Linked DNA regions of Flectobacillus major DSM 103. The protein of the gene in region 1 interacts with the protein of each later gene in a pairwise test. Links are inferred from orthologs where the notes say so. Each region holds a gene or a part of one and is shown in the gene's direction. Other genes may lie near its edges.

Evidence for each region.
Region 2: the proteins of nusG (region 1) and rho interact in binary tests that used the Escherichia coli proteins (3 or more experiments, as listed by UniProt). The link is inferred for Flectobacillus major DSM 103 from one-to-one orthologs.

The regions. Positions count from the first base shown.
Region 1 is NZ_KE386491.1:4,099,576-4,115,498, forward strand. The notes cover bases 6,524-9,229. They hold nusG (transcription termination/antitermination protein NusG), read left to right. Parts: upstream 6,524-7,453; coding sequence 7,454-8,005; downstream 8,006-9,229. Other genes in these bases: secE (preprotein translocase subunit SecE), read left to right, coding at 7,167-7,358; FLEMA_RS72385 (mechanosensitive ion channel family protein), read left to right, coding at 8,063-8,893; FLEMA_RS0143010 (alpha-2-macroglobulin family protein), read right to left, coding at 8,934-9,229. Also shown: FLEMA_RS72355 (DUF420 domain-containing protein), read left to right, coding at 1-456; FLEMA_RS72360 (CAMCR motif-containing small membrane protein), read left to right, coding at 483-752; murI (glutamate racemase), read right to left, coding at 795-1,601; FLEMA_RS72365 (RNA polymerase sigma factor), read left to right, coding at 1,746-2,321; FLEMA_RS72370 (hypothetical protein), read left to right, coding at 2,330-3,154; FLEMA_RS72375 (outer membrane beta-barrel protein), read left to right, coding at 3,248-4,450; tuf (elongation factor Tu), read left to right, coding at 5,258-6,445; more of FLEMA_RS0143010, read right to left, coding at 9,230-14,459; FLEMA_RS72390 (metallophosphoesterase), read left to right, coding at 14,836-15,923. UniProt on the Escherichia coli protein: Part of the processive rRNA transcription and antitermination complex (rrnTAC). The complex forms an RNA-chaperone ring around the RNA exit tunnel of RNA polymerase (RNAP).
Region 2 is NZ_KE386491.1:3,089,790-3,105,866, forward strand. What follows is about bases 5,378-8,237. They hold rho (transcription termination factor Rho), read left to right. Parts: upstream 5,378-5,860; coding sequence 5,861-7,615; downstream 7,616-8,237. Other genes in these bases: FLEMA_RS69950 (Crp/Fnr family transcriptional regulator), read left to right, coding at 5,378-5,475; FLEMA_RS69960 (T9SS type A sorting domain-containing protein), read left to right, coding at 7,974-8,237. In the rest of the region: FLEMA_RS69925 (rhodanese-like domain-containing protein), read left to right, coding at 1-17; FLEMA_RS69930 (MBL fold metallo-hydrolase), read left to right, coding at 218-1,630; FLEMA_RS69935 (YeeE/YedE family protein), read left to right, coding at 2,331-2,903; FLEMA_RS69940 (DUF6691 family protein), read left to right, coding at 2,920-3,417; FLEMA_RS77230 (lycopene cyclase family protein), read left to right, coding at 3,531-3,755; FLEMA_RS69945 (NAD(P)/FAD-dependent oxidoreductase), read left to right, coding at 3,803-4,735; more of FLEMA_RS69950, read left to right, coding at 4,846-5,377; more of FLEMA_RS69960, read left to right, coding at 8,238-10,745; FLEMA_RS0125260 (hypothetical protein), read right to left, coding at 10,813-12,216; FLEMA_RS0125270 (RNA polymerase sigma factor), read right to left, coding at 12,206-12,811; FLEMA_RS69965 (hypothetical protein), read left to right, coding at 13,250-13,939; FLEMA_RS69970 (SGNH/GDSL hydrolase family protein), read left to right, coding at 13,984-14,781; FLEMA_RS69975 (S41 family peptidase), read left to right, coding at 14,787-16,077. UniProt on the Escherichia coli protein: Facilitates transcription termination by a mechanism that involves Rho binding to the nascent RNA, activation of Rho's RNA-dependent ATPase activity, and release of the mRNA from the DNA template.

The DNA.
Region 1 (15,923 bases):
CTGTTGATTGGTATTCGCCAAAAAATAGATTTGGGTTCATGGACAAGAGTATTGCCTCATGTTATCGGAATTTTGAATACAACAACTTCTATTACGCTAATTGCGGGTTTTTTGTATGTCAAGAAAAAAGATATAGAAAATCACCGTAAAATGATGATGCTCTCTTTTATTCAAGGGGGGCTGTTTTTGATTCTATATATTTTGTATCATATCTCAAATCCGTCTACACCCTATGGTGGCGATGGTATTTTAAGACCCATTTATTATTTCTTTTTATTGTCACATATTCTTTTGTCTATAGGGGTTGTTTGGTTTGTATTAAGGGCTGTTTATTATGCCTTGAGTAATCAAATTGTAGAACACAAGAAAATTGTAAAATGGACTTTTCCGCTTTGGTTGTATGTGTCAGTTACAGGGGTTATTGTGTATCTGATGATTGCTCCATATTATCAATAAAATAGCTGAGATTCAATAAATATATCATGAAAAAATTAGGAATCACCCTTTTGTTATCTGTAGTTTCGGTGGCTACTAGCTTTGCACAATGTGCAATGTGCCGTTCGGTGGTAGAAAGTACTATTTCTGATGGACGAAGTCAAATTGCATCTAACCTCAATACTGGTATTTTGTATTTACTTTCAGCTCCTTATATATTGGCAATGGTTGTGGGTTTTTTATGGTGGCAAAATTCTAAAAAAGGATTATCTCCCCAAGACATTATGCGTCAAAAACTTAAACAAGCCTTTAAGTAATAGGAATAAAAAATCCCGTTGTGCCAAACACAACGGGATTTTTTATTCCCAAAGTGGATAATGCTCTAGCCTTATTTGTTCTCCAAAAAATATTTTTGTTGATGTTTCAAACGACTGGGTATAATCTGATACATAAAAATGCCTGATATAAGCATTCATTTCGTGAAGTAAATGATTTTCTGAAAGGTATTTGTACAAAAATTTGGCCACAATTTCGGAAGTATCAAGTACCGAAACCTTCCCTTTGTAATAATTATCTATTTGTTCTTTGATAAGAGGATAATGTGTACAACCCAAAATGAGTGCTTCGATGCCATCGAGCGTAGAGTTTTGAAGGTATTCGGTAATAATACTTTCAGAAATAGTGTGGTTGAAAAAACCTTCTTCAATCATCGGTGCAAGCAAAGGTGTTGCCAACGACTTGAGAACAATGTTTTTCCCTAGCAAATCAGTTTTCTTACGGTAAATATTAGAATTAACAGTTTGTTTTGTACCTATTAGTCCAATCGTTTTATCGGCATAATTGTCAGAAATATATTCAATAATAGGGTCGATTACATTAATAACCTTGGCCTTGCTACCAACATATTCTTTTACCAGCTCGAAAGCTGCCGCCGAAGCCGAGTTACAGGCAATTAAAATAACTTTACACTTTTGTTGTAACAATACATTGCATATTTTTATAGAATAAGCCTGAATTGCCGCCGCCGACTTATCGCCATAAGGAAGGTGGGCGGTGTCCCCAAAATAAATAATATTTTCGTTGGGAAGTAACTTTGTTACAGCATAAGCAACAGTCAGTCCACCAATACCACTATCAAATATGCCAATCGGAGCGGAAGAATTCATAAAAATTAGATTAAAAAGGACGAATAATACACCTACAATATCACAGAAAAATAAAAACTGCGTAAAGTTGAAAATTCGGTAGAACTCATGCAACCTTTTATGTAGCTTTTTCATCTACGATACATCAACTAAACCAAGACAGTTATCGTGAAAATTTTACAACTTAGCGGTTTATCAATCTTCCAAACTGAAGAAGCTCTGGTAAAAGCCTGTCAAAAAGGCGATCCCAAAGCTCAGCGAAGAATTTACGAAAAGTATTCATCAAAAATGTTTGGTGTATGTTTTAGGTATGTACACGATGACTTTGAGGCTGAGGAAATAATGATTGAGGGTTTTATCAAGGTGTTTGACAAGATAAGCACCTTTAAATTAGAGGGAAGTTTTGAAGGATGGGTACGACGAATTATGGTCAACGAGGCTTTGATGTACTTAAGAAGTAATAAAAAAGCTAAATTAGAAACTAGTTATGATACTATTTTGTACGAACCCGAACCCGAACAGTTTAATAATGCTTTAGAGGTTGAAGATTTACTAAAACTCATTGAAACACTTCCTGTAGGTTATAGAACGGTATTTAATTTATATGCTATTGAGGGATATTCACACGCCGAAATAGCACAGATGTTGGGAATCACCGAAAGTACCTCAAAATCACAATTGTCCAGAGCAAGAGTTATCTTGCAAAACGCAGTCACTAGCCAAAAAACGACAGTAAACTAAAAACGCTCATGGAAAAGTCTCATATAGATAAATATTTTGGCGAACGCTTACAAAACTATGAGCGTAAACCTCGTCCTGAAGCATGGGATAAACTGAATGCCAGACTTCAAAATTCTGACACCAAAATAGTGCCACTTTGGTGGAAATATACCCGTGCAGCTTCGGTGGTATTTTTGCTAGGAGCAGGTACATATTTTGTGTACAATAGCCTTGAAAGTCATTCACAAGCAGATGCTATTTCGGGTGTTATAACAAAACAAAATACAACTACCGCCCCAACTGTCAATCCAGCTATAGATATTCCTAAGCAAAAAGCCTATAAAGAGGTAGTTACTCCAGTACCAGCAAATGTGTTGACAGCTCAGGCTGAAATACCAACGAGGAAAATTCAGAAAAAAACCTCAGAAAATAAACAATTGCTTCATACAAATCCATTGGTGAAACAGGCCGTTGAAGAACATATTGATATAGCCCAGATTACACCAGATAGGGCTTTGACAAATACCAATAATACGATTGTGTTGGTGATAGAGCAACCCAATATAGAAAAGAAAAAGCTCGAAACCGAAACAATAGTGCTGAGCATGGTTGATACCAAACCCGAAATATCATCTATTGTGAACGAAGATGTAGAAAGTGAAAATACCAAAAAAGCTAGTAGAGTCAGTAGAATTTGGCAGCAATTGAAAAGAGCTAAAAATGGAGAAGGTGTCAACTGGAATGAAATTGGACTAAAGCCCCAAAAGGTGCTTGCACGAGCCGATGCTAAGCTAGAAAATACCAAGGATTCCATTTTAGAAACTGTCAATAATAGTCGTTATTCAGAAAAATAAATATTCAAGAATAGATGCAACCAACAATCGCAATCAAGCATCTAGGATACATAAACATTAAAAATCTAAACTGAGGTATAACCTTATAAAGTCATGGAAACGATAACCACAAAACAAGTAGCAAAAGGGTTTATAAAATCATTTATTGTTGTAGGCATCACCTTCTTGTCAGGTATTTTTAATCAAGGCTTGGCCAAAGGATATGAGGGTGATTCAACTATCATTAAAATAGACAAACGTAATCAAACGGTTATTGATGGTAAAAATACCAATACCAGCCTCAAAGAAGATTTACAAGCCTTATTTCAAAAAAGCGGATTAGTGTTGGACGATGAAACATGGAAAGGTATTCGCCGAGTAGTCAATAGTGATATTACCAAAGATACGGTATTAGTAATTACCCAAAACAACAAAAGTATCAATGTAGCTATCAAAGCACAGCACTCCGAAAATGTTAATGTTTCTGTAAATACAAATACTACCTATAATTCGTCAAGAAACAATGATAAGAAAGACGTAAAAGTAGGATTTTCGGGTGTACATGTCAAAGATGGCAATGAAGAAGTCCACGTAAGTTTTAATGGAGTGGTGGTAAAAGATGGCACAGAAGAAACAAAAGTAGTATGGAGAGATACCACTCGTGTTAATCGCAGAACACAAGGGTACGGCTCACGAACAGGTTTTAATATTTATTTAGGTTTGAATGCCTTTTCCAATACAGGTTCGATTGGTGGGCAATATAATAGTAAAGATTTTGAATTGAGTCCATTTGGTTCAAGATATTTTGGATTTGGTTGGACAAGAAGTACCTATATTAGTAAAGGACAATCAGCAGCTTTAAAATTAAGCTATGGCTTAGAGTTTTCGTGGTACAACTTTATGTTTGAAAACAATCGCTATATTGTTAAAGGAGCTAATAATATTGAGTTCAAAGATTATGTAGATAACAATGGCCAGCCAGTAGACTTGTCGCGCAATAAATTGACCGTAGCTTATATCAACCTACCTATTATGCCTTATGTAGCATTTAAAAGAGGAAGTGCTGTAAGTTATATTGGAGCAGGAGGGTATGTTGGTTATCGATTGGACAGTTACACCAAAACCAAAGAAGACAAAAGTGGCGACAAGGCTTGGAATCACAGCAGTTTTTACATCAATAATGTTCGTTATGGCTTAGCATTTGAACTAGGTTTAAAAGATTTTCCAGATTTATTCTTTAATTATGACCTTACAGATTTATTCCAAACGGGCAGAGGGCCTAAGGTTGGAGGCTTAAATTTTGGAGTACGGTTCTAAAACACACAAAAAAGTTTAATTTTTTTTCAGAGTCTAATGGGTTTGTAATTATGTACATTAGGCTCTGATTTTCAGTATTATATGTAGTATATAATGCGATAATTAAGGAAATATTGAAAAAAAACATTAAATTTTTTTTCAAATACCCTTTGACAATATCAAAAATCTATATACTTTTGCACACTCTTTCACGAGAACGATATGTGAAAGTAAACAAAATCAAGAAAAAAGGGGATATACCAGAGCGGCCAAATGGGGCAGACTGTAAATCTGCTGGCGTATGCCTACGGTGGTTCGAATCCATCTGTCCCCACAAGTAAAACATTAATTGCACAAATAGGCACGTCTATTTTGCAATTTTTGTTCGTACCAATTATAGTAAAGCGGGAGTAGCTCATTTGGTAGAGCGATAGCCTTCCAAGCTATAGGTGGCGGGTTCGAGCCCCGTCTCCCGCTCAAGAATAAGATGGTTGATTGTTAATAGTTAATAGTTAATAGTTTAGCGAATTAGCGATTAACGATTAACCATTTCTGTTTGTAACGTATTATAGTTTTAAGAACTTCAGTTCGACTCTAAAGATTCAAAATTAAAGTCTCTTAAAATCTGCCTTTGTAGCTCAGTGGTAGAGCACTTCCTTGGTAAGGAAGAGGTCGGCAGTTCAATCCTGCTCAAAGGCTCCACTCAAAACAACAATTAGCATAGACCTTTAAGAATCCTCCAAGAAACTTTTATCTATTGGTAGTTGGACGTTGAAAAGTATCAATTTTTTCATTCTTTTTATAAAACTAATTAAGAACTAAATAATCATGGCAAAAGAGAATTTTGACCGTAGTAAACCTCACGTAAATATCGGTACAATCGGTCACGTTGACCACGGTAAAACTACTTTGACTGCTGCCATCACTAAGGTGTTGTCAGAAAAAGGTCTTGCTGAAAAGAAAGATTTCTCTTCAATTGACTCAGCTCCAGAAGAAAAAGAACGTGGTATTACTATTAACACTGCGCACGTAGAATATTCAACAGCAAACCGTCACTATGCTCACGTTGACTGTCCAGGTCACGCTGACTACGTTAAAAACATGGTAACTGGTGCTGCTCAAATGGACGGTGCTATCATCGTAGTTGCTGCAACAGATGGTCCAATGCCTCAAACTCGCGAGCACATCTTGTTGTCTCGTCAGGTTGGTGTACCTCAATTGGTTGTATTCATGAACAAAGTGGATATGGTTGATGACCCAGAATTGTTAGAACTAGTTGAAATGGAAATTCGTGAATTGTTATCTTTCTACGAATTCGATGGCGACAACATTCCAGTTATCCAAGGTTCTGCTTTGGGTGGTTTGAATGGCGAACCAAAATGGGTTGCTACTATCGAAGCGTTGATGGATGCAGTTGATAACTGGATTCCACTTCCAAAACGTGATGTTGATAAGCCTTTCTTGATGCCAGTTGAAGACGTATTCTCGATTACAGGTCGTGGTACTGTAGCTACTGGTCGTATCGAAACTGGTGTTATTAACTCAGGTGATCCAGTTGATATCTTGGGTATGGGTGCTGAAGGATTGAAATCAACAGTAACAGGTGTTGAGATGTTCCGTAAAATCCTTGACCGTGGTGAAGCTGGTGACAACGTAGGTTTGTTGTTGCGTGGTATCGACAAAGAATCTATCCGTCGTGGTATGGTTATTTGTAAGCCAGGTTCAGTTAAGCCTCACTCTAAATTCAAAGCTGAGGTTTATATCTTGTCAAAAGAAGAAGGTGGTCGTCACACTCCATTCTTCAACAAATATCGTCCACAATTCTATTTCCGTACAACTGACGTAACAGGAGAAATCATGTTGCCAGCTGGTGTTGAAATGTGTATGCCTGGCGATAACTTGACAATCGACGTTACATTATTGAACAAAGTAGCTATGGACAAAGGTCTTCGTTTCGCTATCCGTGAAGGTGGACGTACTGTAGGTGCTGGTCAGGTAACTGAAATCTTAGACTAATCTCTTTGATTTGAGCATATATTAGGAAGGCATTGTCGAAAGGCAATGCCTTCTTTTTTGGAAAATATTCGATATAATACTTCAACTACTCTGTACAATTGTTTTATCTAGTTTAAGTATTAGCTGACAAATGAAATCGTTTTCTGAATAGTAAAAAAACAAGACTTTAAAAGCCTATTTGTATAAATAACAAAAGCAATATACTTTTTAGAATACCGTTCCTTCAAGCATAAAACATGTTTCAATAGCTCGGTTATCAAAATAGTATTTTGGTTACGAGATGATATTTGGTGCAAGCATCAAATATTTTTTGTTATTATTCTATAAATAAAGCTCAAGTATAACTCTTTATATTTTAGTGATTTACCCATAAATAAAGAAAATAAAATTATATTTGATAGATTTTTTCTGATAATTAAGAAGCAGATTCTTGCAATATTAAAACCAAAAAACTATCTTTGCATTCCCTTAGATATACGGGCATAGTATAAGGGTAGTACAGAGGTCTCCAAAACCTTCGGTCTGGGTTCGAATCCTGGTGCCCGTGCAAAGTAAGTTCCGAGTTTTTGGTTTTAAGTTTCAAGTTAATTTTTTAAATTAGCTAGAAATTTGAAAGCTAAAATTCGGAACTTTAAAGTTTATAAAGGATAGCATTTAGCAACTATGACTAGGCAATGAGCAAGTACAATAAAACTCAAAGCCCAAAACATTCACAAAGACCATGAATAAATTAACACAATTGATTAAAGATTCTTGGACAGAGGTTACAGAAAATGTAACGTGGCCTAAATTCAGTGAATTGCAAGCGAGCTCTACGCTAGTGTTGGTCGCTTCTTTGATTTTTGCTCTTGTGGTGGGCATGATTGACTTCCTATTTAAGTCTGGTTTAGAGTTGTTCTATCAGTCATTCTAATTGAGCATTGAGGATTTTAGAAAGAATATTGTTTGCCAAAAACGTATTCGTGTTATTGTCTGAAGTTCTTAATCTCAGCGAAATCAAAAATAAAGATGGCAGAAACTAATTGGTACGTTCTGAGAGCTGTTTCAGGACAGGAAAAGAAGATAAAAAGTTATCTTGAAAACGAAGTATTAAGACAAGGTCTTCAAGAATTTGTTCCTCAAGTTATATTACCTACCGAAAAGATTTACGAAATACGTAATGGCAAGAAGATTGTTCGTGAAAAAACACTATTTCCAGGTTATGTATTCGTAGAAGCTGATATTAAGTATGGTGAGGTTTCTCACATTATCACTTCTATGCCAGGTGTAATTGGTTTCTTGAGCTGGAACGATGGTAAAACGTCTAAAACGCCTATTCCTTTGCGTGCTAGCGAAATCAAAAGAATCTTAGGTAAAATTGATGAGGTTGCCCCTATCGAAGAAGTAGCTGCTATTTCATTTACAAAAGGTGAAACAATCAAGGTTATTGATGGCCCTTTCTCTACATTTGAAGGTACTGTAGAAGAAATTTTTGACGATAAGAAAAAACTTAACGTTATGGTTAAAATCTTCGGACGTAATACTCCTGTTGAATTAAACTACTCTCAGGTAGAGAAATAATAATATTACAATTGTTGTATGCGTTCTTGTTGAAACAGGGACGCATTTTTTTTGCCTATGAAATTCATTTATCTTGCTAGCAGCTACCTAGAATCCTTTCCTGAAAAAGGATTACCTATTGTTATTCAGTACGGTATTAGGGTATTAATGTGTGTACTTTTGTTTTTATTGGGTCGATTGCTCATCAAAAAAGTGATAGTGCTTTTGACATCAAAAATGAAACTTGAAAGTATCGATCCTGATGTACAGCCTTTCTTGGCATCGTTGGTCCGTGCGGCACTTAATATTATGTTGGTGCTAAGTTGTGCTGGTGTGTTAGGAATTCAAACCTCATCTTTTATTGCCGCTTTGGGTGCAGCTGGGTTGGCAGTAGGTTTGGCTTTACAAGGAAGCTTATCAAACTTTGCAGGTGGAGTACTTATTTTAGTATTTAAACCTTTCAGAGTAGGCGAGCTTATTACAGTACATGGTTATACAGGTTATGTAGAATCTATTCAGATATTCAATACTGTTATTAGTACAACAAGCCACCGAACCATTATTTTGCCTAACGGAAATTTATCGACATCGCCTGTTATGAATATTTCAAGGAAAGGCGTTATTCGTGTAGATATGCAGTTTCAAACCAGTCTCAATGCCGATATTGATAAAACGAAGGCTTCTATCAAAACGGTTATCGATAATTGTCCTTTTTTGACTAGCGAACGTAAATATGACATTTTGGTAGGAAAATTAACCGATAGTGCTATCGTATTTGATGTAAAGGTTTGGATAAGCTCGGCCGATATTGATAAAACCCAGTATTTTATGAATGAACATATCAAAAAACAATTCGATAAAGATAGCATTCCGTTTCCTGACCCTGTTCTTACAGTAAAGACGCTTTAGTAAAAAGCCTTCCCTATATTGAATGGGAAGGCTTTTTGTTTTATTCTACAGTTACAATACCTGCTCCGTGATAACTCCTTAGCTCGCCATTATACATGGCATCGGCACTCACTGGGCCACGGGTAAATTTGCCTTTTGAAACAGCTCTTACCAAATAATAGAAGCTTTGCTGTTGGGCATTGATACTTGTAAAGAAATTGATTCTATCGTCACGAATATCAAAATGCTCGGGATTAGTTTGGTCTTTTATCCATATTAAATCTCTGTCGGCGGTTAATCGTGGGTTTTCGATTTCTAAACCAGCAGGTAACATATCTGTAATGACAATATTTTCGGCAGGTACTTTGCTCGAAAGTGTGATTTTTACAATAATAAGCTCGTTTTGCTTGAACCTTGCCTGAGCAATTGGCTGCCCGCTACGAGTATAATACGAACGCCGAACTTGCAAATAATTATCTGATTCAGCTACCTGACCATTTGTTTTTAGCCCCTCACTCGATAGAAAATAATATAGAATACCACTTCCCTTTGTTGAGACACTGCTTTGGTTGGCAATGTGGTTTATGAGCAAATCTTTTCCTGTAAACGATGCTGTTTGTGTACCGCTTTTGATTGTAGCTACAAGTTGTGTGTTATTGGCTTTTTTGGCTAGCTTGCCCAAGGCCAAAAAGCTGAAAGCTTCTTCTTGGGTTGACAGCCACGGTTGTGCTTTCAAACTTTGTGATAATAACCTTGCTAATACCGGAATCTGTAAGTTTTGAGGGTCGGTATCTATTAATGTATTAAGTACTAAAGCCAAATTACGAATAGGAGAGCTGAAACTACCTCCTGTTTGGCGTTCTGTTGTTTCTAGTGAATACGTTTTAGGAAGCAAGATATTTTGGCTTTTAGGGTCGCCAATCAGTGCAAATGCCGAAGCCAATAAGTATTTTTCATCTAACGATAGAAGGCTTTCATTGGCTTTGTAATAATTCATGACGGCTCTGTTGGGTTTGCCAGCCAATGCCAACACATAAATACCATAAATATTTTCTCGATTGGCAATCGTTCTTGTCGAGAACGAATTATCGGCTTGATAAATATATTCCGATTGCGTTTCTTTTTTGTTTGAGCGATTATTGAGGTATTCTAAAAGTCGGCCTAGCGTATTGTTATTGATTTCAAAATCTGCTTTTTGTGCTTCAAGTAAAAAGTGACAAGCAAAGGCCGTACCCCACCAACTTTCTTTGTCCGAGCCTGCCCAGTAAGCTAAAGCCCCATTAGGAAGTTGCATAGATTCAATTTTATGAATAGCCTCAATCACATTATTACTTGGATTAAGTTCATTTTCGCCTGATTTAAGATAAGGGTTTTTGCCTTTTTGAATCAGAGTAGTGAGCTCTCTAAAATAGAGCTGCGGGAATGCCTTGGAGGTTGTTTGCTCGATACAGCCATGAGGGTAGCCTAACAGATGTTCAAATTTATCAAAAAACTGCACCATTGGCGATTTGCTGACAGTTAGGGTAGATTTTATACTTGATGCAATAAAATCGTGTGTTCCTGCCCAAATATTCACAGTTTGATTGGCTGAAATGCTTCCTGAGGTTGTAGTTTTTATTAGCGAACTCGACGGCCTAATGGTAAGGTCGATACTTTCCGAGAATTTTTCTTTTAGACCATTTACTGTTACTACTACTTTACCTGTGCCAATTATGGGGCTGGCTTTAATAGAAAAATACAAACGGCCTTCTTTTTCGGCAGGAATTACCAGTTGTTGCTGACGAACACTACCAATAGTTAAACCTCCAGATGTACTAACTGTAGCACTAATCGAGGCATTTTGTTGGGTTGTATTGGTAATATTTACAGGCATTTGGATTTCATCGTTGGGGCTAGCAAAGCGTGGTAACGCTGTGCTAATTACTAATGGATCGGCAACTTTCATGTTTTTGGTGGCCGACCCAAAGGCATTGTCCTTATAAGCCACAGCCATAATACGGAGGTCGCCCGAAAACTGCGGAATACTGACATTGACCTCGGCCTCACCATTGCTATTACTGGTAATTTTACCAGACCATACAGCTACTAAATTTACTCGACCGTTGGTAAGAGGGTTTACTCTTTTTTCTAAATCATAACCATCGCCACCGATACTTGAAGAGCCTCTGATAGATAGTTCAGGAAATAAGTAGGGATATAAGTCAAAACTATTGACCTCTAAAGCCTGTTTTTGATAAAAAAAGCCATGTGGGTCGGGTGTTTTGAAATTTTTCAGTTGTAAAATCCCTTCGTCTACAATTGCTACAGTTAGTTCGGCATTAGCTTGGGTTTTGATACGGATTTTTTGAGTTGTTTTTGACCGTGATTTTTCGACTGCTACAATTTCAACTGGCATTTTGGTATCTTCATCTTCGACCATCACAGCAGCATAGCCATGAGCCACTGTTAGAGGAAGATTGGAGTCGTCCATTGGGCGAATAAGGGTTGCCGATACAAATACATTGGGAAGGTGTTCTTTCCCAACTTTAAAGCTTAATTCTGCCGATTTTTTATCAGTTTGTAAATAATGGTATTCTAGTACTTTATTTCGTTCTATGGTTACTAGCAATTTTCCTGCAAAAGGGGTTTTAAACAAAACTTTGGCTTTATCGCCAGTTTGGTATTTATCCTTGTCAAACTCCATGGTTACTTGGCCTTCTGTATTTACTTCAAACGATGAGTTTTCGGTATTGCCCCAGCTATAGGCATAAAAAGCCTGAGCTGTCCAAGATTTTGCTCCTTCTCGATGTACCCGTATTTCGTATTCACCCGAAATAGGAGGGGCATAAGCAATAGTAGCCTGACCTTTACTAAAATCAACAGTACGATTATAAACCACCTTGGTTTGTTTCTTGGAAGAATATTTAAGCGACTTGTCAGGGTTGCGTTCAATAACGGTTTGGTAATCAAACCGCACAATTTCTATTTTACCTTTGGCAGTAACAGGCTGGCCATCTTTGTTGAGTGCAACCAACGGAATTTGGACAGGGGTATTTGTACCAATATAGCTGTCGGCCATACCAATCCCATAAAATACCGATTGGGTAAAAATATCAAGGCGTTTGAGGCGATTGACAGGGCGACCAGTTTCATCAAAAACAGTTACATACGTTTTGCCTTCCAAAACGCCCATATCGGACAGAGTGGCAGGTACTTGAAAACTTTCGGAAGCCAGCCCGCTTTCGTTGGTAACACCTTGGCGAGTAATAGCTTCAAAATTGGTATTGTCTTGAATATCGAAGATAAATTGGGAATAGGCTTTGGGTAAAAATGCTTTTCGTGCCAGCTTAAACTCCATTTCATAGTTTCGGTTAGATGCAGGTGGCCCAAATAAATTTTGAGCAAAAGCATTTACCTGAATACTTTCTCCATTTTTAAAAAATTCTTTAGAGGTCTTGATGTCTACTTTGATGCGGTCGGGCATAAATTCCTCAATAGCAATATTGCGAGAGGTCAGGAGTACATCGTTGCCATTCAATACTTCGGCTATATATGTACCCGTAACACTAGAGCGGTCGGTAGGAATAGATACATCAACAGCACCTTGCTGATTGGTTTCTAAGCGAAAAGTGCGGTATTCTTTGCCATTGGGTAGCATCAGCCGAACTTTAACAGGAATCGAACCTACTGATTTCCATTGTTGGTTGCGGATAATTGTATTCAGATGAATCGTTTCGCCAGGGCGATAAATATCTCGGTCGCCATAAATGAAAGCTTCAAATCCTGATATATTGTCTCGTTTACCCTCAACCTCAAATCGGGAAGTTTCTACTGCTGTATCGTCAAGGAACAAGTAGTTGAAGTCTTCTTCGGTATGAGCCGTAATCATGGCTATTTTGAAGCCAGATTTTTTGAAATCTTTAAAAGAAACAACACCTTTAGAATCAGTTTTGAGTTTCTGAACCGTTTGATTATTGCTAGATACCAATGTAACTTCAACATTGGCAATGGGTTCGGTAGTTTTGATAGAGTTGGCAAAAACAAATAGCTCGTTGTCTGATTGTTTGGTAATAAGGCCAATATCCGAAATACTCACCAGTTTGGTGGCATTGCGGAAATATTCATCCGTCGAATTGATACTTACCAAGTAAATCCCCCGAATATTATTTTGGTCGGGCAAAGAAAGGTTCAAGGCTCGTATGCCTTTGGCTTTAGGTAGATTGGTTGTTTCGACGGTTTTATTAACAATTATATCTGAGTATAATCCTGACTCGTCTTCGTAATACACATAGTTTTTTCCTGAATTATTGGCCGATTCATTATCATAATCATAGTCTTCATATCTGTTTTGACGAAGGAAATTAAGGATATTATTTTCGTATATTTTAGCTACTTTGACATTTACCCTTGGAATATTGACAATGTTGATAGCAACATTTTTATTCCCTTTTGAGGTTAAATAAACAGCCTTTTTATTCAGAAAAGCTACCGATGCGGGCATCTCACCAAAATAAATATCTTTGGTATATACATCTTCTAGGTTTGCACCCAAAACACCCTTTGTTTTTTCATTGATGCTAAGAATATAATTATCGGTTTCATTGAAATCGCCCGAAATAATAAATCCATTTTCGATAAGCTCCGTTTTGGTGCTGATTATGGTATTTTGTTGGGGTTTCTTCTCGGCGATAGCCTTTTCGATGGGATTGCCCAACGAGTCATATTCTATAGCAGTATCTTCTTCCCGAGTAGCTTCTGCAAGGCCATTGATACTAATCTGGTAAGCATCTTTGAGGTTTTCGGCAACAATAGCCTGATTAAACACAACCTTAATAAATCCTTGATTATTGTTGAAGCCATGTTCTACTGCCAGTACTTCTAAATTCTTTGGGTCGGGAAGTACCACTTTATTAGTAATGTCGTCGGGTGTTGTAAACTTAGAAGCAGGTAACGAAAGCCCTTTTTCTAATTTTATTGCCAAAGTTTGGTTGTCGGCAGGAGCAAGGTCTTTTAGGCGAACCACCACACTCGAAGTAGCTACCGATTGGTTAATTAGGGCGGTTAAAGATTTGTCATCGTTTGTCTGAATAGATAACATTTTAGCTACTTCCTGTGGGTTGACAGGATAGTTGAAATTGAGCTTGAGCATGGCAATACCCTGTCCATTTTCACGAGATTTTGCCCAAAAAGACTCTATTTGGTCTAGCTTGAGATAGGGCGTATGAAAACTAATTTCGTCGGTATCTAACTCGTACGATTCTTTGGCCTTGTTAAGTACCAATTTAGATACCTCGGCCTTGTATTCGGTGGCAGGCTCAAAACCAACGGCTGGCGAAAAAATAAGTTCGTTGGGGGCTGTCCATTTGTATTTGCCTTCTATTTTGGGCGAAAACTCAATATATTCAGTCGAAAACCAAGTATTTAGTTCCGAAGCTGGTACAAGGTCTTTGTTGAAAGTAAATACCAAATTTTGTGTTTGCTCAATTTCATCCTCAAAATTGTGACTAGCAACTTTGACATCGCCAAACTGAGAACAAGAAAAGCACAAACAGCACAGAATAGGAACAATCAATAATAGCGGTTTGCTAATGGAAAAGAAGATTTTCATTGGTTAAAAACGATTGTTTCAATCGAGAAAAGTTAAAGGTTTACTAAGGCTTACAATCAATGATTGTAGTATAATCAATACTTGAAAGTCAGGGTTAAAGTTCTTTTGGGGAATTAACGTAAGAAGTTCCAAAATCTTTAATTGATAATCAACAAAAACGCAGAAAATATAGTAAATGGTTGGGTTGAAAAATAGCCACAAAAGTAGTTTTTGATATTATGAGGATATTGGAATCAGTGAAATCGGCAGAAACCTTGGAGTTTTGTATAAAGAATCAACCATTCATCACAAAAAAAAGCAAATCGAAACCTATGTATAGGATCTGATGTTTTCAGAACAGAGCTAAATCAAAACGCATTATTTTAGAAAATATCACATGAATAAACTACTTATTATTCCTATCGTAACGGCCATTTTTTTATTAATCGATTGGTACGTTTGGCAGGCCGTTAGGGTTTCGTTTCAGAATACCTCACAAAACGTTCAGAATGGAGCAAAATATATTTTTTGGGGAGTCAGTGCTATTACCATCGTAGGTATGTGGCTTTACAACTTTACCAATCCCGACTGGTTGGGTAAGAGCCTCAGAACATGGATTATGGTAGGCGTATTTATGAATTATTTCTCCAAAATCTTTGTCATATTGTTTTTATTGATTGACGACTTGGGGCGTTTGGTTCGTTGGGTTATAGCAAAGGTACAAGGTGTTTTGGCATCGCCAGTAGCTAGTAATATAGAGGCAACACCTATTTCTCGCTCAGAGTTTTTGATGAAAACGGCCGTAGTAGCTGGTACTATTCCAGCAGTAGCAATGACTTGGGGGATTTTGTCTGGTGCACACGATTATCGTGTTCGAAAAGTGAAATTAGCCTTGAAAAACTTGCCGAAAGAGTTTGAGGGCTTAACGATTGCCCAAATTTCGGATATACACTCTGGAAGTTTTTTCAACAAAGTAGCTGTAAAGGGAGGTATCGAAATGTTGCTTAATCAAAAACCTGATATGGTGTTTTTTACGGGCGATTTAGTCAATAACAAAGCCTCGGAAGTACAAGAATATATTGATATTTTTAGTAAAATAAAAGCTCCTCTGGGTGTGTTTTCTACGCTTGGCAATCATGATTATGGCGACTATGTACAGTGGGCAAGCCCTGCGGCAAAGGCCCAAAATCTAAAAGACCTCAATAGGGCACATAAAGTATTAGGATGGGATGTCCTAAACGATGAAAACCGCTTTATAGAGCAAAATGGTGAAAAACTTGCTATTATTGGCGTACAAAATATTAGTGGACAGGCTCGTTTCCATACCTATGGCGATTTGTCGAAGGCAGTACAGGGAACAGATGAAGCTGCGGTAAAATTACTGTTGTCTCATGACCCAACGCATTGGGATAGTGAGGTTAATAAAAAGTTTAAAGATATCGACGTAATGTTTTCGGGGCACACCCATGGTACTCAGTTTGGTAT
Region 2 (16,077 bases), 1.0 Mb from region 1 along the record:
TGAGCTGGAGCTTTTAGCATACCCAATCTTATCACTCAATCCTGTAGAAGTGTTTTTTGCATTTCTACAGGATTTTTGTGTTTAGTACAAAAAACTATTTGGCCCTCCCAAAACTGATATTTATCACATACCTTTTGTGAGGAAAGTTACAGAAGCCCACCTGTCATAGCAATAACTTTGTTCTATCAATTTCAAGCATATTAAATAACTCATCATCATGAAAGTAGAACAAATTTATACAGGATGTTTGGCCGAAGCGGCTTATTATATTGAGTCAGCTGGCGAGGTTGCTATTATTGACCCATTGCGTGAATCAAAACCTTATATAGAGCGTGCCCAAAAAGACCATGCTACTATTAAGTATGTCTTTGAAACACACTTTCATGCCGATTTTGTATCGGGGCATATCGACCTCTCTAACAAAACTGGAGCAACTATTGTATTTGGCCCCACAGCACAACCTGCTTACCCTGCCTATATTGCCAAGGATAATGAAGAATTTGTATTAGGAAAAGTAAAAATCAAGGTACTCCATACGCCAGGCCATACCATGGAATCGTCAACGTTTCTGTTGATTGATGAAAAAGGGCAAGATTACGCTATTTTTTCGGGCGATACCCTATTTATTGGGGATGTCGGTCGTCCAGATTTAGCCGTAAAATCAGACTTGAGCCAAGAAGATTTGGCAGGTTTGTTATACGAAAGTTTACATAACAAAATCATGCCTTTGTCCGATAATGTTATTGTGTATCCTGGCCACGGTGCTGGCTCAGCTTGTGGCAAAAACATGAGCAAAGAAACAACCGATACACTAGGCAACCAAAGGCGATTCAACTATGCTTTGCAAGCCAAAACCAAGGAAGCATTTATCAACGATGTACTTACAGGACTAGTAACGCCACCCCAGTATTTCCCCAAAAATGCAGTTATGAATAAAATGGGGTATGCCAACGTAGACGAAGTACTCCAAAAAGGAACAAGAGCCCTTAGTCCAGCAGCATTTGAAGCAGCCAGCAATGAAGAAAATGCCCTTATTTTGGATGTTCGTCAAGCACAAACATTTGCACAAGGGTTTATTCCCAATGCTATTAATATAGGCTTAGAAGGCCAGTTTGCTTCTTGGGTAGGTACTTTGATTCCAGACTTACAACAGGCTATTGTACTAATAACCGACGAGGGCAAAGAACAAGAAGCGGTATTACGCCTTTCAAGGGTCGGTTACGATAATTGCATTGGTTATTTGGAAGGAGGTTTTGAGGCATGGAAAAACGAAGGCCGAGCAATAGACACTATCGAGTCTATCAGTGCCGAAGAGTTTGCCAAACGTTTCAAAAGCCAAGTCCATATTATGGCCTTTGATGTCCGTCGAAAAAGTGAATACGATTCTGAACACGTAATTGGTATCGAAAATCTGCCCCTTGATTTTCTTAATAATCACTTATCGGCTATCAATCGCAACATTACTACCTATATACACTGTGCAGGCGGTTACCGTTCGATGTTGGCCATTTCAATCTTAAAAGCTCGTGGATTCAACAACCTGATTGATATTACTGGCGGCTTTGCTGCCATTAAACAAACAGGACAATTGGCACTTACCGACTACGTTTGTCCTTCTACTTTGCTATAAATATTCAATACACTTTTATTTAGTTCGCTTATTTATTGGTAGCGTATGTTGTCATACAGCGTTGCAGGATGTTTCTTCAATAGCTTCACAAAAGCCTTTTTATGATTGGCTGTGAATACTTGGCAAACTTCGTGTAACGCTTTGTTGTATTGAAAGTTACGCTACTGTCTATTGAGTTGACAGCCATTCGGATATGCTACGCTGATACCCCAACGAGTTGCTCTTATCAACTTTTCTTCTCAAAAATACGCTTGTGTGATAAAAGTTACATTATGCCCCATTAGTAATATGTACTTTTGTATGCTTTTAGTAGCGAAGGGTTCTCTACAATAATGAACTTTTTATCTATTAATTTATATTTAATAAGTGTACAAAATAGAAAAATGCCCGCTTCGTGAATACTCTGTAATATCATGTTACACTAGCTTTATCGCTTAGCGTTATTTACTTTATAAAATGTCGTATATACATACGTGTAACTTTACGTTCTTTTTTTGCCATTGTTCCATCATCAAAAAAACACTCATTCATTATTGCATTTATCTGTTTATCAAACCATTAAAATACAATTTATCTATTCAGTTGATTACTTAATATGGAAACTTAGTATTTTAAACATTTACTTATTTTATTGAATAAATGTCAGTAAATTTATCCAACAAACTCTATAGAATAGCACGACAAATTAAACATAATATAAATGGAGCTACTTGAATTAATCAAAAAACCTTGGCCTTGGTATGTGGCAGGCCCGCTAATTGGACTTACCGTGCCAACGTTATTACTTATTGGTAACAAATCCTTTGGTATTTCTTCGTCGTTGAGGCATATATGTGCCGCTTGTATTCCTGCCGACATTTCGTTTTTTAAATACGATTGGAAAAAAGAGGTTTGGAATTTATTTTTTGTATTCGGTATATTTTTAGGTGGATTTATCGCCACTAATTTTCTCAAAAACCCCGATACCTTTGTCATTGCCCCCGAAACTATAGCCGACCTCAAGGCTTTAGGTATCAAAGATTTTTCGGGATTGATGCCCTCCGATTTATTTTCTCTGGAAAGTTTACTTAGCTTAAAAGGCTTTATTTTCTTTGTTGTAGGAGGTTTTATGGTAGGATTTGGCACTCGTTGGGCAGGTGGTTGTACATCGGGTCATGCCATCATGGGTATTTCTAATTTACAATTACCTTCGGTTGTTGCTACCTGTTGCTTTATGATAGGCGGCTTTGCCATGACTCATTTGATTTTGCCATTTATTTTCAAACTATTCTAAAAGTACTTTCAGTATTATGAAAAATATAGCAGAAAACCCTCTCAATCAGGTCGAAGAATTTGTGTGCGAAGCACCCAACGATATGAAGAAGCCCGAAAATGGACTTGCCAATCTCAAATACCTTATTGTAGGTATTCTGTTTGGGATTGTGTTTGTCAAAGCCGAAATTATCTCGTGGTTTCGTATTCAAGAAATGTTTCGTTTACAAAGTTTTCACATGTATGGCGTAATTGGCAGTGCCGTAATGGTGGGGATGTTGTCGATTTTTCTTATCAAAAAGTTCAATATAAAAACCCTTTCAGGAGAAAAGGTTGAGTTTCATCCGAAAAAATTTCAGAAAGGACAAATCTATGGTGGTTTACTATTTGGCTTGGGTTGGGCTATTACAGGAGCTTGCCCTGGGCCTTTATTTGCCCAAATCGGCAGTGGGTTCACCGTTGTGATTGTGACTTTACTAAGTGCCATTGCTGGTACTTGGACGTATGGTTATTTCAGAGACAAACTTCCTAATTAAACTACGATCTTGCCTACTTGGCTTTAGACGGTTTGTTGGGTTATGTAACATTTATCACAGAATGATTGTGTTTTTTAAGACAATTTGCAGAAAAAACATAATCATTCTGTGTCATGACTCATCATTTCAACATACTTATTATTGGGGGTGGCAATGCTGGCTTATCGGTAGCCTCTCAATTGTTACTCAAAAATAGTTCTCTTTCGATTGGCATTGTTGAGCCATCAGAAAAGCACTATTATCAACCAGCTTGGACTTTGGTAGGTGCTGGCGAATTTGATATTCGTGATACAGAAAAAACGAAAAAGACTTTATTCCCGACCGTTGTGTATGGCTAAAAGACGCTGCTGATACCTTTCAGCCCAAAGATAACCAAGTAACTTGTGTGAGTGGCCAAGTACTTCGGTATGATGCTTTGGTGGTAGCCCCTGGTATTCAGATCAACTGGCAACAAATCGAAGGGCTCGAAAATACCCTTGGTAAAAACGGTGTAACCAGCAACTATTCATTCCAGATTGCTCCATACACATGGGAGCTTATCCAAAACTTTAATGGAGGCGTAGCTGTATTTACCAATCCCTCCACCCCTATCAAATGTGGCGGAGCTCCTCACAAAATCATGTATCTAGCTTGTGATTATTGGCGTAAAAAAGGAATATTAGACCTTTGCGAAGTCCATTATATTTCGGGAGCAAGCGTTATTTTTGGGGTAAAAGAATACGCCCAAACCCTTGAAGGCGTTGTAGCTCAAAACAATATTCATACTCATTTTGGAGCAAATACTTTTGCTATCGAAGGGGAAAGCAAGTTTGTACGATTTGAACAAAAAGATACCAATGGAGTATCTATCCAAAAAACTATGCACTTTGACTTTTGTCATATCGTACCTCCACAAAGTGCTCCTGATTTTATTAAAAAAAGCCCTTTGTCCGACACCCAAAACCCATTAGGTTATGCTGAGGTTAATAAAAACACAATGCAGCATAGCCGTTTTCCCAATATTTTTGCCCTAGGCGACTGTACCAATGCCCCTTGTAGCAAAACAGGAGCAGCCATTCCTAAACAAGCACCAGTGGTAGTCCAAAATATTCTTGACGTATTGAACCAGCAAGCACCCTCGGCCAGTTATACAGGTTATAGTGCCTGCCCCATACCAACCCAATACGGCAAACTAATGCTGGCCGAGTTTGATTATACCAATACCCCAACTATGACATTCCCCTTTAATCAGGCTGTTCCGAGGTGGAGTATGTGGATACTCAAAAAATATATATTACCGTGGTTATACTGGCATAAAATTCTGAAAGGAAAAGCCTAATCCATCAACTATATTATTGTAGTTTTTTGGCGTAACTTGTCCTACAAACTAGCCGACGGATAAGTTTTAGGACATATCCGTCAGCATGCTTCACAAATAACACGACTATCATGAATCTGACATTTGTAGAAAAAAACTTTACGGGACTTTTTGAAAAAGCTCTTTTAGAAGAATTATCGCAGATTGGTAACTATATGGAACTAGACGAAGGACACGTAATTATGCGACCAGGAGGCTATATTCGTACCGTACCGATTGTATTGACAGGTTCTATCAAAATCCTCAGGCCCGACGACGAAGGCCGAGAAGCCCTATTATATTACCTCGGTGGCATGGATTCCTGTGCCATGTCGCTAACGTGTTGTCTCGACCGCAAAAAGAGTGAAATATTGGCCATTACAGAAGAAAAAACCACTTTGATTACTATACCTGTAGAAAAAATTGAAGAATGGATGTGCAAATATTCTACTTGGCGACAATTTGTGTTTTTAACCTATCAAAGGCGTTTTGAAGATTTGCTTAATGCCGTTGACGAAATAGCCTTTCATAAACTCGACGAGCGGCTATTGAGCCTTTTACAAAGGAAAAGCAAGCAAACCAAAAATAAAACTATTGTTATAACACACGAAGTATTAGCTGGCGAACTAGCAACCTCCAGAGAAGTAGTATCGAGGCTACTCAAACAATTGGAAAAACTAGGTAAAGTGAAATTATCTCGCAACAAAATTGAACTTATGTAACCCTCAAGCACAAGCAAAGCTATAATAACATTATTACTCTTTCTCAGGATTTTGTATTGGAAAAAAAGGCATAGTTTAGCACAAAAACTATCCTTTTTCTATTTTCACCTCTATAAATCTCTTAATAGTCGCAGTATTGATAAAAAAAAAATCAAACTCCTTGACAAATTAAAAGATTGGTATTATCATTGCACTACGAATAACTGTTCAGTGATATTCTCCAGTTAAGCTCCTTACTAATAATTGCTTAACAATCATCTTCCACCTCGTACCAAATTTCCGAATTTTGATTGTAACGTTTATCATCTTTTATACAATTGTAATAAACTTAACCACCAATATCTTTTGAGGCTCTGCAACGCAACAAGCCTTATAATTTACCCGTATGTATAATATTGAAGAATTAGAAATAAAGCTTATTTCAGAGCTTCGTGAGCTTGCCAAAGGGCTAAATATCCAGAATACGATTGACCTACCAAAAAAAGAACTCATCTATAAAATACTTGAACAGCAGGAAAAAAGTAACACCCAAACACTAAAACCTGCTTCTAGCGATGCTATGGAAAATGAACAAAAACCAGAGAGAAAAGTGAGGAAAGAGAGTGCTTCAGCATCAGACAGCCCACGCCCAAAAAGACAACGCATTCAGAAAGGTGACTCTGAGGCCGAAACGCCCGTTGCGGCTATTCCAGAGCCAATATTCAAGCCTGAGCCTGTCAAAACAAAACCTGCTCGTGAGGTAAAACCAAAAAAAGCAGCAGTAGAAGATATCGTATTTGACTTCGATGAAGAACCTATCGTAATAGACCTTCCAGAAGATGTAGAAGACGAATTTGCCTCAATAGACACCTCGTTTATTACAACATCGCCAGAAGAATTAGGCGTAAATGTAAGTACAAACAATTTTCGACCAGAACCAACCGTCGAAAACAATCGTCAAGAGAATAATCGTCCTGCACAAAATACTCCAAATACTGGCGGAAATATCCGCAAACCAATATATAATCAAGCAATTCGAGAGTTTGACGGTATTATCGAGAACGAAGGTGTACTCGAAATTATGCAAGATGGCGGCTATGGTTTCTTACGTTCGGCCGACTACAATTACTTGGCTTCGCCCGATGATATTTATGTATCGCCTTCGCAAATCAAGTTATTTGGCCTAAAAACAGGTGATACTGTACGTGGAGCTATCAGACCTCCTAAAGAAGGTGAAAAATACTTTGCTTTGCTTAGGGTAGAATCTGTCAATGGAAAAACCACCGAAGAAATCCGTGACCGTATTCCTTTTGAATACCTTACTCCGCTCTTCCCTGATGAAAAATTAAACCTTTCTTCTCGTCCTGACCAATATTCAACCCGTATTTTAGATTTATTTGCCCCTATCGGTAAAGGTCAGCGTGGTATGATTGTGGCCCAGCCCAAAACAGGTAAAACGGTGTTGTTGAAAGAAATTGCAAATGCTATTTCTAAAAATCACCCAGAGGTATATTTGTTGATTTTACTTATCGACGAACGCCCAGAAGAGGTTACCGATATGCAACGTAGCGTACGTGCCGAAGTAATATCATCTACCTTCGACGAACAAGCCGAACGCCATGTTAAAGTAGCAAGTATTGTGCTAGAAAAAGCTAAACGTATGGTAGAGTGTGGTCATGATGTTGTGATTTTGTTAGATTCAATCACTCGCTTGGCTCGTGCGTATAATACGGTCGTTCCATCTTCAGGAAAAATTCTTTCGGGTGGGGTCGATGCCAATGCTTTGCACAAACCAAAACGTTTCTTTGGGGCTGCTCGTAACGTAGAAAATGGTGGTTCTTTAACCATTATTGCAACAGCCCTTATCGATACTGGTTCTAAAATGGACGAAGTTATCTTTGAAGAATTTAAAGGTACTGGTAATATGGAATTACAACTCGACCGTAAGCTATCTAACCGTCGTATGTTCCCTGCTATCGACGTTCCTGCTTCGGGTACTCGTCGTGAAGACTTGTTGATGGATAAAGAAACGCTACAACGTGTCTGGATTCTTCGCAAACACATGAGCGACATGAATTCTGTAGAAGCTATGGATTTCTTGTTGCAACAAATGAAACATAGTCGAAACAATGATGAGTTTTTAGCATCTATGAATCGATAACTAAAAAAAAGAGCAGGTATTTTATCTGCTCTTTTTTTATTTGAGAATTCAATGTGTATAAAAGTTGATATATTGAATTTGTATATTTCGGATTTTACTATCTGGTATTTTACAATAATATAAAAAATAGCATCACACAACCATAAACAACTAATTATCAAACTATTATTCAATTCAAAAAACAACACCAAGGCTACTATATCCTAACTACCGCTTTCACAATTCACAATTCCACTAATCACAAATTCTTATTTATAACCATCTGCAAGTTATCTTTGTTTTACTGATATAAAATACTTGATTTCTACCTTCATCCACACGAGGGCTCTACTATTTTTTCACAATTTTTTAAAACACCATGAGAAAACGTTTATTTTTTTTGTTTTTCTGTATCATCTATGGCTCACTTTCAACAAATAGTTACGGGCAAGTCTTCGACAAAGTTACCTTTAGCCAACTCCCTCAAGACTGGCAACTTTACCCTAGAAAAACCAATAACCAAGGTATTATAACAATAAAAGGTACTGTTACAGCCTCTAATATCGATGCTATCTCGTTACTTTTATACAGAAATAAACAACTAATTGGTTACCAAAAAATAACTTCGTTAGCATTAAATAGCTCGTTTTCATTCAAAGACTTGGCCATCAAAGCCGAATTAGCCGAATATGATGTCAAGCTTTATACTTTCAGTAAAACCGACTCCTCGCTTATTGTAGAACGTGTCAATATTGTTGCTGGCGATATATTTGTTATTAATGGGCAGTCAAATGCAGGAGCAAATTTTGGCGATGACCCCGTTTATTTTACCAGCGAATATGCCCGTAATTTTGGCAAACTACTGGACTTTACCTACCTTCCAGCCTATAACCCTGCCGATACTCTTTGGAATACTCAAGCACCTGGCAAGCTCGGCAATGCCCTTCAAAAATTGATAATCGAAAAGCATAAAATTCCTGTAGCTATTCTGAATCAGGCCAATGGAGGCTCGACAGTTACATTTAATGCTATCAGGACTAACCCCGTAGCCAATTTTGGTAATACCTACGGCGTTTTGTACTATCGACTATTAAAAGCGGGCGTTTTGAACGATGTAAAAGGGTATATCTGGCGACAAGGTGAAAACGAATCGTCGGGTGCGGCATCGCTTTGGGGCGAAAATTTTGATATTTTATACAAATACTGGCGACAAGATTACCCTAATATTCAGAAATATTACGTGTATCAAGTTAGTCTTCTCGACTTCCCACTATATGCGGCAGGTCAGTTGCGAGACTATCAGCGACGTACCAAATATATCTATGACCGAGTAGAAAACATCACCGCTATTGGCCTACCCGACTACGACGGTATTCACTATGGCTTACAGGGGCATATCAAAAGTGCTGAAGAGCTTTTCTTACAAATTAGCCGTGATTTTTATGGCTCGACCGATACCGACAATATTACCTGTCCTAATATTCAAAAGGTGTATCGCAACAACAAGGATAATATTATTTTGGAATTTGATAAAGGACAAGAAATTGTTTGGCAAAATGATACAACCCTTATCAATAAATATAATCAGCCTATCAAACAGTACCTACACAATATGTTTTTTACTAAAAACAACAACAGAATGTGGGTACTTTCGGGATATGCTGTAGGTAATAAAGTAATTCTTGATCTGGCCAAAGACCAGTTTTCTTATTCGGTATTGAATTATCTTCCTGCCTTTCATACCTCCGAACAAACCGTGCAGTTTGGTGGGCCTTTTATCAAAAATAAACGAGGATTAAGGGCTTTTTCTTTCCATGAAGTACCAGTTGGTACTATTACCGACAATTTGGCTCTTAAAACACAAATCTCAAACGGTAATCAAGTAGCGCTTTCATGGAATAAACTTAGCTCAGCCGACTATTATATACTAGACCGTAAATCAGCTAACTCGACAGTTACTCATAGTATCAAAATTGATAAAAACCTAAGTGCTTATATCGACACTCTGGCAGCCGATGACACTTTATTTCGCTATGTATTAACGGCTTATAGTAAGGACACAGCCAATAACTTCTCGATGCAAAATGTTGTTATTCCTATTATTAGTCACCCAACAATCACTGCTCAACTGCGAAGCCATAATAGTATTGTATTACAATGGAATCGTGTTCAGCAAGCAAAAACGTATCTGATAGAAAGAACAACCAACAATAGTATCAAAACATATCAAACCAACCAATTGTCATTGGTAGATACTGGCCTAGTGGCCAATGTAACTTATTCGTACCGAATCAAAGCATTAGCAGATATTGGCCAGTCTGATTTTTCGTCATATACCAAAGTAAGTACTTTACCCCTCTTGGCTAGCCCTACGGCAAGTTTGAAGGCTTTGTTCAAAAACAAATTAGAGTTTTCGTTTCAAAACGTACCTCAGGCCGATAGCTTAATAATTGAATATAAAGAAAGTAGTAATCTCAACGATTATACTCTGTTATCAAAACGCAGAAACCTTGCAGGAACAATTGTTTTAAATGATTTGAAAAGCAATACTAGCTACTCGGTACGCATCATGGCTACGGCACAGAACCGCATTTCAGCATGGACAATCATAACGTTGAGTACTCCTGCCGACCTTGTTGCTCCTGTTTTAAATATCGACGAAGTAACTTATAAGTCGGTTCTGTTATCGTGGACAAGTGTTACCGGAGCAACATCGTATTTGCTAGAAAGAAGAAAAGACAATGACAACTTTACACTAATAGACACCTTAAAATCAACCGCTTATAAAGATAGCCTTGTAAAAGACAATACCAGTTATACGTATCGAATCAAAGCACTTGCTACATTATCCGATTCGCCAACAAGCACCAAAGAGGTACGTACTACCACTATTTTGGGAACAGAAGAGCTTATCAGCGAGCCTATTACGCTTGCTCCAAACCCTACTACCGACTGGCTCAGTATCAAGTTTGTTCAGCGACTTACGGGTTCGTTAAGTATTTACAATACCTCAGGCGAGAATGTTTATCAAGCCAAATTCAACGATACCTATACCCTAGAAATTTCGTTGAAAGGCTTACAGAAAGGCCCATATTTTGTCAAGATTTCAACCGCAAAAGGACAATTTACCAAAAGATTAATAATACTATAAACAACAAAAAAGCCTGTTACCTCTAGGGCGACAGGCTTTATCCTCTATCTAAAATTCAAAATGATTACTAAAATGTGTAGTTAAGTTTGAGTTCGCCTCCCAATCCATATTCTTTTCTATAATCCACTCTTGTTTGTTGAAACGAATAGGTTGGTGCAACTTGAACTGCAAAGTGGTTAAAACGTTTCTCGACACCCACCGAAATCATATAATTATTAAACAATTTGGTATCGAGTTTTGAAGAAACGTTATCCACCGTTTGATAAACATTTTTATCTTTGAAATCAAAGCATACTTTCTTTGTTCCTGCAATGTCTAAGTCTGTTCCTATTTTCCCTAAAACATAAAATTCACTTGGTAATGGTAAGTAGTAACTAATACGTATTGGCACTTGCCACAAAGTACGTTGCTCTTCAATGTTTTTGATAGGAGCACCAAACGGTACTTTTGGTGCAAACCGAACACGGAAGTCAAAATCATTACGCATTTTGAAATGCTCGTCAGTATTATATTTCTCGTTACCTACATTTACGTATTGCAAACCAGCACTAATACTAAGTCGTTTGTCCAAAAACAGCTCGGCCTGAATACCTCCTCCTAGCTGCTGAGGAGCCAACATACCTGTTGCACCTACCCTCAAATAGGCATCGGCCAATGAAAAACGCATTTTTTTCTCAGTCGAATCTTGAGGTTCATAGTACGAGAAATCCGTTTTGGTAATACCCGACGACGCAATCTGAGTAGAGTCTATCACCCAACCATGAGCTTTCAAGTGTCTCCAAATTATCGGAGCAGCACTATTTCCACTATTTGACTGAGACATAGCATATAGCTCTTGGTTTATACCAGTACCTCCACCATTATTTGCATCAGCCATACCTCTATTTCTATTAGCCCTACGAGAACCAGTCTCTTTTTTTCCAACATTTGCAAATGCTGTATGAGCTTGTCTTTTTGTATTTTTGGCAACACCCCAATTACCTGTTGCAAAATCTACGTTTTCGTTATCTACAGAAGCTTTCAGGTTGGGTCTTACGGCAATATCTCGACCTGGCAAAGCTCCTACTAACCCATCTTGACGACTGTCTAATCCCTGTTTTTTATCAACATCAATTAGCTTTTTATTATCTAGCTGCTGATACAATTGAGCAATAGATTGTTTTTGGCTATCCAACCGAGCAGCAAGTTGCTCTTTATTGAGCATCAAGCTATCTCGTTGTTGGGTCAAAGTGATTACTTCTTGCTGTAAATCTTTTTTTGCATAGTATTGGGTTAAGGTGACAAATAGTAAACCTACGATAGTAATAGCTGCGGCCGAATACATCACTTGTTTGCTCACTATAATTTTCCAGTAAGGAACTTTATGAGCATTGGCAAAAGCATTAAATTTTTCCCAATCTTCCTCTTGAAAAGTGGGCTGGATGCCCTCAAGTTTTTTCTTGATTGCATCATCGAATTGATCAGTTTTCATAAAGTTTGTTGGTTAAACTGACCGCGAATAAATGCGGGTAATATGTCTTTATCATTTCTTGAAGCTTTAAACGAGCTTTCATAAAATTAGAACGAGATGTCCCTTCGTTGATACCTAACATTTCGGCAATTTCTCGGTGGTTATATCCATCCACAACGTGCATCATAAATACCGTTCGGTAAGATGTTGGAAGTTTTTGTACCAAGGCCAAAATATCTTCGGCTGCCATTTTATCAATTACATTTTCATCATAAACAGGCATACTTACATGCTCCACCTCTAGGCTATATAAGTTTTTTTCTCGCTTATGATAGTAATTGATACTAGTATTCACCAAGATAGTACGAAACCAAGCCTTAAAGGATTGTATATTTTCGTAACGATGTATGTTCTGGAATACCTTCATAAATCCATCGTTCAGAATCTCTTCGGCATCTTCTTGGTTGGCGGCATACCTCTGGCAAATATTTTTAGCATAACTAAAGTACATCTTAAATAGCACTTTCTGAGCTTCTGGATGTTGCTCACGACATGCCTGTAAGACACTTTCGAGATTGTCTTTGTCAAATTCAGTATGTTTTTTTTTGAAAAACAACGGCTTAAAAAGTTTTATAAAGCTAAAATTAGAAATTCTTCATCAAATTCAGAAGTAATGTACTGATTTTCAAGACCCTCTACCCCTTAAATAATCATATATACTCAGCATTGAGACAATTTGCCAATGAGTGTTTAATGATTAGTTATAACGCTTTTCATTTGCTCCTGGCCTTTACTCAATCTATACGTTCTATTTATGATGACTTGTAGAAAAAACAAAACGTTGCCTAATAAAAAAAATATTTTTTAGGCAACGTTCCTGTAACACCCTGTGTCATACTATTAAAACAGCGAAAAGGGTTGTTGAGAAAAACAACAGCAAGCAAAACAATAGATGAATAAGGAGCTTTTTCGCTCAATAATCATCAGCAATGAACGGTTTGTAGAAAGCTTGTTTACTTAACCATTAATAGAACCATTTTAAACAAAACAAAATATGAAAATAATCAACAGAAATGTATGTTTAGTTCTCTTGTTATTAGTAAGTCAGATAACAGTTGCACAACAGGTAAAAAAAGATTCTAGTAAAACAGAATATATCTTTAAAGGAATAGGAGCTCAAAGAATTACCCAACTAGGATTATACATAGCCCCCGAAACACAGGTGAGTTCTTTAGGAGGAAAATTTTCACCTTTGACAGGGGGGGCGGTAATGCTACTATTAAATCAGCGATTGGGCATTGGGGTTAGTGGTTATACAAGTCTTCGTAATCGCCATAAGAGTAACGATATTGATACACGCTATGGTGGTGTGAGGGTAGAATATACCTTTAACCCCAACAAACGATTTCATATAAGTGTACCAATATTGATTGGTGTGGGTATGGCCAACAACGATTCTACTAACCGATATGGCGGTGGCCCCAGAAGAGGCGGGTATGACAACGGCCGCAATCGATTCGATGGCTCAAATTATTTTGTAGTACAACCTGGTGTGAATATCGAAGGTAATTTATTTAGATATGCCAAAATATTTGTAGGAGCAAGTTATCGTTTTGCCAATATCACCCACGAGCGACACAACAGCAGTACAGATTTGTCGAGCAGCCAGCTTAGTGGAGTGTCGTTCAATGTCGGGCTAAAATTAGGCCTATTCGATTACTCTATCAGAAAGAAAAAAGATTAACGTATAGTAAAAATAGTTCATTTCTATAAAGCTATATTTTTCACATGAGAATCTTAGTTATTGGCGGATGCCATGTCTTCGGGTACGGCATCCAAAATTCACAAGGGTTTGTCGAAGTATTCTCAGAAAGCATGAAAATACTAGAAAATGAACCTATACAAATAGACAGCTATGTGCATTTTTCAATGGAAAAAACCGTTGAACTGCTAATGAGTATTGGTAACAAAATCTCGAAATATGACCTAGTACTTATGCAGATAGGCCATGAGGAGTTAATGGCTGAAGATTCTATCATAGACCTAGTGAATACCCAAGATATTTATTTCAAAAATAGCTATAGGGCCGACACAAATCATGATCCTGTAGCACCCTCAAATACCCAGCTACTCAAAGAACTATACGACGAGGCAACAGAGTATATCGACGAAGCCAATATATGGGAATATTGTTTGACAAGCCTCAAATTGAAATGTTTGAAAAGTATTCATAAAATCGGTAAACTCGGGCGTTTGGCCTACTATCAGCGATACCACAAAATTATTTTGTCGCTTCTTACTCCAGTAAAAGAACAAACTATTTTGATTTCGCCGATGCCAAGCCTCAACCCTTGCAATAACTATATGCGACAAGAAGGACGTAAGATTTTTGAGGATGAATGTACAAAACAACAATTCAAATGGCTACAGTCTATAGATTTTATTGAAAAACACCCTTATTTCTTTTTGTCGGATGGAAACCATCTTAATGCACTAGGGCATCGTGTATTGGCTAGTCAGTTGCTAAGGTTTTACCGTCACGAGGTACGAAAGCATCAATTTTATTTTCATTTATGTTCTAATTAATTATTATGGTCAAGCAGAATCAAAATATAAAATCGCTTATTCGGATAGGACTTCTGGGTATCCTATTTTTCTTCTCTTATTGCTCTAAGAAAGAGGACACTACGGTAACACCCGTTACAACAGACAACACCGCCGAAATCAATAAATGGGTGTATGATACTATGGAGGATGCCTACTTTTGGTACGACCAAATGCCTACGCTTGCCACTTTAGATACTCAGGCAAAAACAGAAGATTTCTTTGAAAAATTGATTTATCAAAGAGAAACCACCGACCGTTTTTCGCTTATTACCGACGATATTGATGCTCTTGAAAAAGAATTTAATGGTGTATCTAAAATCTTTGGTATACGCTATTTGCTTGGCTATACCGACAACACGAATACCAATATTGGTTTGTTCTTGAGTTATGTAGTACCCCAAAGCCCTGCAGCCAATGTTGGGCTTCAAAGAGGTGACATTATCCTAAAAATCAATGGGCAAAATATTACTAGTTCTAATTTTTCTACCTTGATGAACAACGATAATGTTACTTTTACCCTAGGTAAAATATCAAATAATAGCATCGTAGCCGATACCAAAACCCTTGCTGTAGCCAAGGCCGAAGTAACCGAAAATCCTGTTGGGTTTTCGAGTATTATTCAAAAATCGTCGGCCAACAAAACGATTGGGTATTTGCTATATACTCAGTTTGTACCAGGCCTAGACCAAGGCGATACCCTAAAGTACGATAACCAACTCAGAAAGATTTTTGGAGACTTCAAAGCAGCAGGAGTCAACGAACTAGTACTGGATTTGCGGTTTAATCCAGGGGGGTACATCAGTAGTGCTACTACTTTGGCATCGTTGGTTGTCAAAGACCTTACGTCCAATAAAATCTTCTTCAAAGACCAATACAATAGCAAATACCAAGCCTATTTCAAACAACAATACGGAGCTAATATTTTCAACAACTACTTTAGTACTGAACCTAACAATATTGGCAACAACCTCAGTCGGGTATTTGTACTAACCTCTACAGGCACGGCTTCGTCGAGCGAGCTAGTGATTAATGGCTTACGCCCCTACATGGACGTAATTACTATTGGCGACCATACTTATGGCAAAAACCTTTTTGGTACACTAATTAGCGACGACCAAAACCGCTGGAAATGGGGCCTGTATGTGATGTTGGGTATTACAACCAATGTCAACGGCGAATCGAGCTATGGCAATGTCAATGGTATTTCGCCAACTTACCAAGTAGATGATAATTTGATTCCTTTTAGTCCATTTGGCGACGATACCGAACCGCTGT